Regions from separate parts of the Lysinibacillus sp. K60 genome, predicted to be linked through region 1. Evidence: riboswitches for the same ligand, from Rfam matches in the RefSeq annotation. Region 1 holds a riboswitch; the other holds the start of a gene.
What was found. Region 1 has a riboswitch for FMN ahead of ribE (riboflavin synthase). Riboswitches for the same ligand answer to the same signal wherever they lie in the genome.
Positions count from the first base shown of each region.

Region 2: linked by a shared signal. The riboswitch ahead of HCH28_RS07735 (ECF transporter S component) and the one ahead of ribE (riboflavin synthase) in region 1 are both predicted to bind FMN.

Region 1 is NZ_JAASJR010000003.1:314,767-319,075, reverse strand. Features, by position in the region: gene HCH28_RS08930 (spore germination protein) at 1-245, opposite strand, end outside; gene ribH (6,7-dimethyl-8-ribityllumazine synthase) at 384-866, opposite strand; gene ribB (3,4-dihydroxy-2-butanone-4-phosphate synthase) at 882-1,511, opposite strand; gene ribE (riboflavin synthase) at 1,536-2,174, opposite strand; FMN riboswitch at 2,374-2,499, opposite strand; FMN riboswitch at 2,616-2,741, opposite strand; gene HCH28_RS08910 (YibE/F family protein) at 2,962-4,086, shown strand; gene HCH28_RS08905 (YibE/F family protein) at 4,083-4,309, shown strand, end outside.
Region 2 is NZ_JAASJR010000003.1:81,317-85,625, forward strand. Features, by position in the region: gene sigX (RNA polymerase sigma factor SigX) at 1-433, shown strand, start outside; gene HCH28_RS07730 (RNA polymerase subunit sigma) at 430-1,716, shown strand; FMN riboswitch at 1,860-2,045, shown strand; gene HCH28_RS07735 (ECF transporter S component) at 2,263-2,850, shown strand; gene HCH28_RS07740 (sodium-dependent transporter) at 3,071-4,309, shown strand, end outside.

The DNA of each region.
Region 1 (4,309 bases):
AAAATCTTTTGTAAATAGGGAATGTGTAAATGCTGTTCGATTTCTTCCTCTAGCATGTCCTCAGTGACATTGCTTAACAAAGATTGAACACGTTGAACAACCACAGTTTGAAGAATTTGCTCATTGACCATTGCATCACAAGTTATCAAATGTACTGTATATTGCTGAAAATTATATTGTTGGAAAATCACATCAGCAGAGCGTTGAAATAGTGATTTCAACATTTTCAAATTAATTTGTTCCATTGATGAAATACTTCTCATCTCCTACTGAGCCAGCTCAAGATTAGTACATTTATGAAAACAATCACATTCAATAAATACACTTAAGCATATTTTTCCCATGGTTGTTCAAAATATTCAAAGAAACAAATGTTGTGACGACTATTTAAATTGTCCTGATCCAATCATTTTCTTTAGATTTGCCATCTCAATTGCAGACATTGCCGCATCATAGCCTTTATTACCAGATTTCGTTCCTGCACGTTCAATTGCCTGTTCAATATTTTCGGTAGTAACAATTCCAAAAATAACTGGTACATTCGTTGACAATGACACATTGGCAATGCCTTTTGCAGATTCATTACAAACATAATCATAGTGTGTTGTAGAGCCACGAATAACAGTACCTAAACCAATAATGGCATCATACTTCTTTGTTTCTGCTAGTTGTTTTGCCATAAAAGGAACTTCAAAAGCCCCTGGCACCCAAGCAACATCAATAGATGCAGGATCAACCCCATGACGAATTAAACCATCCATTGCCCCATCCAATAATTTGCTAGTAATGAACTCATTAAAACGACCCACTACTACTGCAATTTTCAAATCCGTTCCAATTAATTGTGCTTCAAATGTTTGACCCATTGTTCTTTCTCCTTTTTACATAGAAATTTTAGATTTATTAGTGGATAATTGTTTACGATAAGCAACCAATGCTTCTATCGATATCATTTTTAAGCCATGATGTGCAGCGAACTTTGTCAGTTCTTCAAACCGAAGCATGTGCCCATCATCACCCATAATTTCGCAAATAACACCTGCAGTTACACTATGACAAAGCTTCGCTAGATCAATCGTCGCCTCTGTGTGCCCTCTCCGTTCCAGCACTCCTTGCTCTTTCGCAATCAACGGAAAAATATGGCCTGGTCGACGAAAATCAGTCGGCTTAGCTTGCTTTTCTATCATCCTTTGTATCGTTAGCGCACGCTCAAAGGCGCTAATCCCTGTCGTTGTTTCTACATGGTCGATACTTACCGTAAATGCGGTTTGATGGTTATCCGTATTGTGCTGAACCATCGGATATAAATCTAGCTGTTGTGCAAGCTGCTGCGAAATCGGCGTACAAATTAAACCTCTACCATTGGTTGCCATAAAGTTGATTGTTGCTGGTGTGATGAATTCAGCGAGTGCCAGAAGATCTCCTTCATTTTCCCGATCCTCATCATCAACCACCACAATCATATTGCCCTGCCTTAAATCCTCTATGGCTTCTTCAATTGAATGTAGCACGATGATCAACTCCTATTCTATGATTTAAAAACCATGTTGTGCTAAATAATCTCTTGTAATAGCTGGCGTTGTTTGCCCTTTTTTTAATTGCCCTATAATGTATTTTCCGACTAAATCGGTTTCGATATTAACGAATGCTCCAACCCTCTTCAAACCTAAAACGGTTTCTTTGTAAGTATGAGGAATGAGCGAAATCGTGACACTATTGGCTTCAACATGAAAAAGGGTTAAGCTTGTGCCATCAATTGTTATGGAACCCTTTGGAATACAAAAGTTGGTTAGTTCCTCTGACATTTCGATATCAATATAAACAGCGTTTGCCACTGGACGTTTTCGCAAAATTTTGCCGACTCCATCAACATGACCAGCAACAAAATGACCCCCAAATCGTCCATTAGCAGGCATGGCCCGCTCCAAATTAACAGAATCACCTATTGCCAGCTGCTGTAAATTTGTTGCTTTGACTGTTTCAGGCATAACATCCATCGTAAGCTGCTGTTGTGTGAAATGTGTCACCGTTAAACAAACTCCATTGACCGCTATACTGTCACCAAGCTTGACATCCTCCGTTATCTTGGCTGATTGAACCGTAATTTTCATACTGTTCCGATCGCTTTGCACGGCTTTTATGATACCAATATCCTCTACAAGTCCAGTAAACATTCCATCACCTACTCTACTTTATTAGCACTTCTATCCTTTACTTTTAAAGTTTATCCACCTGTTTTTGTGCCTTATCCTTCTCCCTTCTCTCGTTAACAATAAAAAATAAAAACCCCTTTACATCAAAGGGGTTTTGGGAGTATAAGACATCAACAAATAAGCCTATCTGAAAACAATTTTTTCATAGACTGTCATCTCATTCGTTCTTCTCCCATCCAGACTATCACTGTCGGTTTTGGATTTGCACCAAATCAGCTTGCGCTCACGGACTTTGAATTGCTTCATCACCGCCGATTGGGAATTTCACCCTACCCCGAAGAACATCTTCTATTCGATTGTAGCTAAATAAAAAAACTTCCCACAAGGTGATTGGGAAGTTTTGTAATAAATGCATAGTCAAATAAACCTTCTAAATTAGAATCAATTTAAAAAGTTCGCATTTTTACCCTTCTCCCATCCAGACTGTAACTGTCGGTTTTGGATTTGCACCAAATCAGCTTGCGCTCACGGACTTTGAATTGCTTCATCACCGCCGATCGGGAATTTCACCCTACCCCGAAGAATATTTTTATTTAGCTAGTCTTACGATAACACTATTTTATTATATTATCCATCCTTCTTTTTAAATTTTTTTCGAAGCATAAATTTTAAACAGCTCTGACGAGACTTGAAAAATGTAAAGGATGTTATTAAAATGATCACATTTAACCTGTTAATGGAACTTCTTAATCAAAAAAACGTTCCTTTACAAGTGACTATTCAGTCTAGCCGTTTGGAGGTCATTTACTTGACATTTTTAAAAAATATACCTTTTAAAGAAGCTATTTTCTATGCCCTATTAGCACTCTGTTGTGGGGTTTCGATTGTTTTCGTACATCATAATGAACAATTTTATGATCGACCGATAGCGAAAATAACGCAAGTGGATGTAACAAAATCAGAACCAATGAAAGACATGTATGAAAATAAGGATTTTTTATTTACACAGGAAATTATGGCCATTATCAAAAATGGTCAGCATAAGGGGCAATCCATTCATTTGACGAATGACTATTCTTCGTCTGGTGCTTTTGATCAAGAATACCATGTAGGCAATGAAATCTTTGTCACGCTAGATGATCGCACAGCACAATCAGTTTTAACAGGAACCATTGTCGATTTAAAACGTGATCAAACCATGGTAATGATTGCATGGATTTTTATTTTTGCCCTACTTATTATAGGTAAAAGACAAGGCTTATTTTCTATCATTAGCCTGGTGGTCAATGCTGTGATTTTATCATTCGCATTAGATCTTTATGTGAAGCATGGGGGCGTAAGCCTATTAGTAGTCAGCGGCATTTGTGCGGTGCTATTTACAATTATCTCGCTACTACTTATTAGTGGATTAAATACAAAAACATATGTAGCCATCGTGTCCACACTTTTAGGCACTATTCTAGCGCTTATCATAAGCTCTATTGTAATGTGGTTGACAGGTGAAAATGGTCTTCGTTATGAAGAAATGCAATTTTTAACGCGTCCCTATCGTACCGTCTTTATGGCAGGTTTATTTATTGGCTCACTCGGGGCAGTAATGGATGTTTCTATTACAATGGCTTCTTCGATTTTTGCTTTATACGAGCAAGATCCTACGATCCCTGTCAAAGCACTTAAATCTTCGGGACATGAAATCGGTAAAGATATCATGGGTACTATTACAAGTATTTTATTCTTTGCCTACCTTTGCGGCTCCATACCTATGATTATTCTCTATTTAAAAAATTCTTCCACATTAGGGCTTACATTGTCCTTAAATCTTTCTTTAGAATTAGCCCGTGCCTTAGCAGGGGGTATTGGTGTTGTCCTTACGATTCCTATTAGTCTGTATACCGCTATATTTTTCATTAATCGAAAGAGGGTTCGAGAATGAATGTTGTCGTCTTATTAGCAGTTATATTGTGCGTGTTAATGGTTCTAGTCGGCGGTAGACAGGGGATACGCTCATTTCTTTCTTTATTCCTAAACTTTGGTGTACTCTTTGTCACCATTTTTTTAATGACAAACCCTAAAAATAGCCCTATCATCTTGACGTTTATTGCCTGTACGATCATTAGCTGTATTAGCCTTTTCTATATCAATAAAACAAATAGTAA
Region 2 (4,309 bases), 230 kb from region 1:
AGCACATGAAGTTTATGTACGAGTGTTGCGCTCATACGATCAATTTGCAGGGAATAGTAGTGAGAAAACTTGGCTATTTGCTATTGCTAAAAATGTAGCAATTGATCATTTTAGAAAGCAAGCTGTACGTCAAAAGCATTCACATGATTTCTTTGACTGGGAAACGGAACAGCTCCATTCAACCACGCCATCACCGGAAGATATGCTACAGGCCAGTGATGAATTTATGCAGGTAGAATCAGCACTTGAAAACTGCACAGGCGACCAAAAAATGGTCATTATAATGCGCTATTTTCAAGATTTATCGATTGCAGAAACAGCGCAAATACTAGATTGGACAGAAGCTAAGGTAAAAACGACCCAGCATCGAGCCATTAAATTTTTAAGGCAACAGCTACAGCCGATTAGAGAACAGGAGGCGAAACGGCAATGACACATAAGCCATTTGATGATGAACAGCTTGAACATGTCTTGAACAATGCCCCTAAGCTTTCTGACCGCCGTTCAAAAGAAGAAATATTAAATCGGTTAATGGCAGATGCTCGCTTGCAGGATAATAGTCACCTTCAAGAAGCAATACAACAACCTATAGAGAATGAAGAAGCGCAACCAGAAAGTAAACCTTTAAATCAAGATGAACGACCATCACGCTTAAAGTTCCGAAAAATGCCGATTTTTACGAGTGTAGCAGCAGTTTTCGCGATAACGGTACTCGTTGGCTTCATGTTCATGAATAATGGCGCTAGCCAAAAAGATCTCGCTAGTACGCCAGAAAAGGCTAATTACGCTACGTTACAGGAAGATCGTTCTGCTAAAGAGGCAGCAACCCAGGATGAGGCACTTCAATCCAGTATTGTATCGGAGCATGAGCGTATGTTATCTTTACGGTCGTCTGTCTATGAGGAAGATGTGAAAGATGCTGTCGTTTTCCGTATTGGTTTGGCAGGACGCGATGCAGAAAGTGTTCCGATGACATATGTGATACCAAATGAGCGTGTAGCAACTGATTTTGGAACAGAAAAACCTTCTACCTTACAGATGTATGAAAAATATGCTCCTCAAATAGATGAAGAAGCCAAAGGGTTTACGGAATATCATCCTTTTAAAGGTGAACTAAAGGAGAAGGAAGACAAGCTTGTCCACGTTTTACCAAAGGACAATGACTATGATGTTGCATCAGCTACCGTTAATGAATACAAAGGGACTTTAGAGGATACCTTCTCGGATTCTGAATATACGGAAGTTGAGATTCAAAATGAAGATGGCACACCTTATGAGTTTTCTCAAGAGGGTGAGCCAAGTCAAGCCATGTCATTAACAAACGCTAAGCATTTTAATTATTATTTATACCAAGATGGTAATGGGGCAGAATATCTGTCACCAGATTTCCGTCAAACATTTGCTAATGTTACAGAGGCACTTACACTAATGAAAAACAAAAATGATGATGTTTATGTAACAGTGGTTCCTGAAAACGTAACATATACCGTGAAAGAGGAAGCGGAAGGTGTAGTCGTAACATTCGATATTCCCTTAGATTTAGCATCGATGGAGCCAATTCGCGCTACCCAATTGATTGAAGCTATGATGTTAACTGCTGCTAGCTTTGACCAACAATTACGCTTAGATAATGTGGTCCAAGAAAGCTGGGAAGGATTCGATTTAAAAACGTATTTGCCAAAGCCTGTGGGTCCAAATAAACAATCTATGCCTTAGTCAGAATCAAAAATGGAGCATCCCTGTAACATGGAATGCTCCATTTTTATAATACATACAAATCTAATCGGATTTTTTTAAGCAGAACTATTTACTTTTTCTTAATAATTAATTATAGTAAGGTTGTAGTATAAAATAATATGATTCATCTTCGGGGCAGGGTGAAAATCCCGACCGGCGGTAATAGAGTGGTGAACCGTTAATGTTTCCATTAACTCGAATGGTTTATGCTTCGCTCTTCAGCCCGCGACCTGTGCAAATTTATTTGCATGGCTGACTTGGTGTGATTCCGAGGCCGACAGTTAAAGTCTGGATGGGAGAAGATGGAGGTACGATCGTCATTCATTGTTATGAAATAAACTATGACCGAGCGCTTTTTTTGTATGGCTTTTTAAATGGTGCTCAAAAATAGTTTAAATTGACGCTTATTCGTCATGCCTTTCTCCCTTGTGCTCTTCATGCATAAGGGTTTTTTCGTGCTAACAATTGAAAGATCGTCACCTTTCTTCTTGCGAGATTGAATCAGCAAAGAGGAGAGAGTTTTCTATGAAGAAAAATGTTAAACTCCAATCGTTTATTACGATTGGCATGCTGAGCAGTATTTCGTTTTTATTAATGCTTTTTAATTTCCCAATTCCACCATTCCCAGCATTTTTGGAAGTGGACTTTAGTGATATGCCTGCATTAATAGCAGCCATCACAATGGGGCCTGTAGCTGGTATTTTAGTAGAATTATTTAAAAATGTATTGGATTGGATTTTCTCTGGAACGCCAACAGGTGTGCCAGTAGGTCATATGGCCAACTTTGCAACAGGTATTTTATTTATTTTACCAGTAAGCTTTATTTTTAATCGCTTTAAAACAATTGCTGGTCTTGTTGGAGGTTTAGCGACTGGGACAGTTGTAATGGCAGTAGGCATGAGTATTTTAAATTACGCAGTATTTTTACCAATGTACACATACTTCTTAGGTATGGAGCCTGTTGTAGGTGACTCACTTTATAAAATGATTATCGCTGGGATTTTACCATTTAACATTGTGAAAGGTATTTTATTAACGGCTATTATGGCATTTTTATTTACAACAATGCGCAAATGGATCGACCGCCAGCGTTCTATCTATATAACAAAATAATTTTTACTAACCTCGGGTCAATATACCTGAGGTTTTTTTGTTGGAAGGAACGATGGATAGGAAAAGGTGTGAAGAATAGAAAGGCAAAACTAACGGATAAATATAGAAAAAAGTAATAGAGTAAAATAGCTAAATAGTACTTTATGATTATAACCTAGTCGAAAGCTACATTTTCATGTAAAATAGAGAAGAGTTTAGAATGTTTGAGGAGTTTGAAGAGATGAGTGGAAAAAAAGGACAATGGTCTAGTAAATTAGGTTTTATTTTAGCATCAGCTGGTGCAGCGATCGGACTAGGGGCAATTTGGAAACTTCCCTATGTAACAGGACAAAGTGGTGGGGGAGCATTTTTCCTTATCTTTGTGTTATTTACCTTGTTAATAGGGCTACCGATGTTATTATCCGAGTATGTTTTAGGACGTGGTACACAATCCGAGGCTGTAACAGCGTATAAAAAAATTGCTCCAACTAAGCCAGGCTGGGCTTGGATTGGTCGAATGGGCGTGCTAGGTTGTTTTTTATTATTAACTTTTTATAGCGTAGTTGGAGGTTGGATCTTTATTTATAGTGGGCTAGGTGTAGCTGGCGCGGTAATTGATCCGGCAGTAGATCCAACTGAATTATTTGGAAAAATTATAGGCACACCTTGGATTACGCTAGTTGGTCTAGTGTTGTTTACATTGGTCAACGTACTTGTGATTTCATTAGGTGTACAAAATGGGATTGAAAAGGCCAATAAATGGATGATGCCGTTACTTTTCATAATGTTCATTGTCCTTGTTGTGCGTGCTGTTACATTAGATGGGGCAATGGAAGGGGTAAAATTCTTCTTATGGCCAGATTTCTCGAATATTACGGGTAAGGCATTATTAGAAGCCCTAGGGCAATCGTTCTTTGGGTTAGCAGTAGGCTTTTCTTGTCTAGTTACATATAGCTCTTATCTAAAAAAAGATGTCAGTCTTCCGAATTCAGCAGGTTCTGTAGTGTTGTTAACCGTGCTTGTTTCATTTTTAGCAGGATTAGCAATTTTCCCTGTGGTGTTCGCCTTTGATTTAGAGCCAGCAGCAGGTCCAGGTTTGCTATTTATGGTGCTACCAACAGCTTTTAGTCAAATGCCATTCGGTGAAGTGTTTTTAGCTATGTTTTTATTGCTATTTTTATTTGCTACATTAACGTCATCATTTAGTTTATATGAGATTATTGTCGCAGCATTTATGGAGAATAGTCAGAAATCCCGTCCAATGTGGACACTTTTACTTGGTATAGTCGTGTTTATTGCAGCTATTCCAGCTGCACTTTCTTCGAGTGTTTTGTCGGATATAATGATTTTTGAGAAAAGTATTTTTGATGCAACCGATTTTTTAGTGTCAAATATCATGCTTCCACTAGGGAATTTATTCATTGCTATTTTTATTGCCTATGTAGTAGATAAAGAATTTGTGAAGAGAGAATTGCTAACG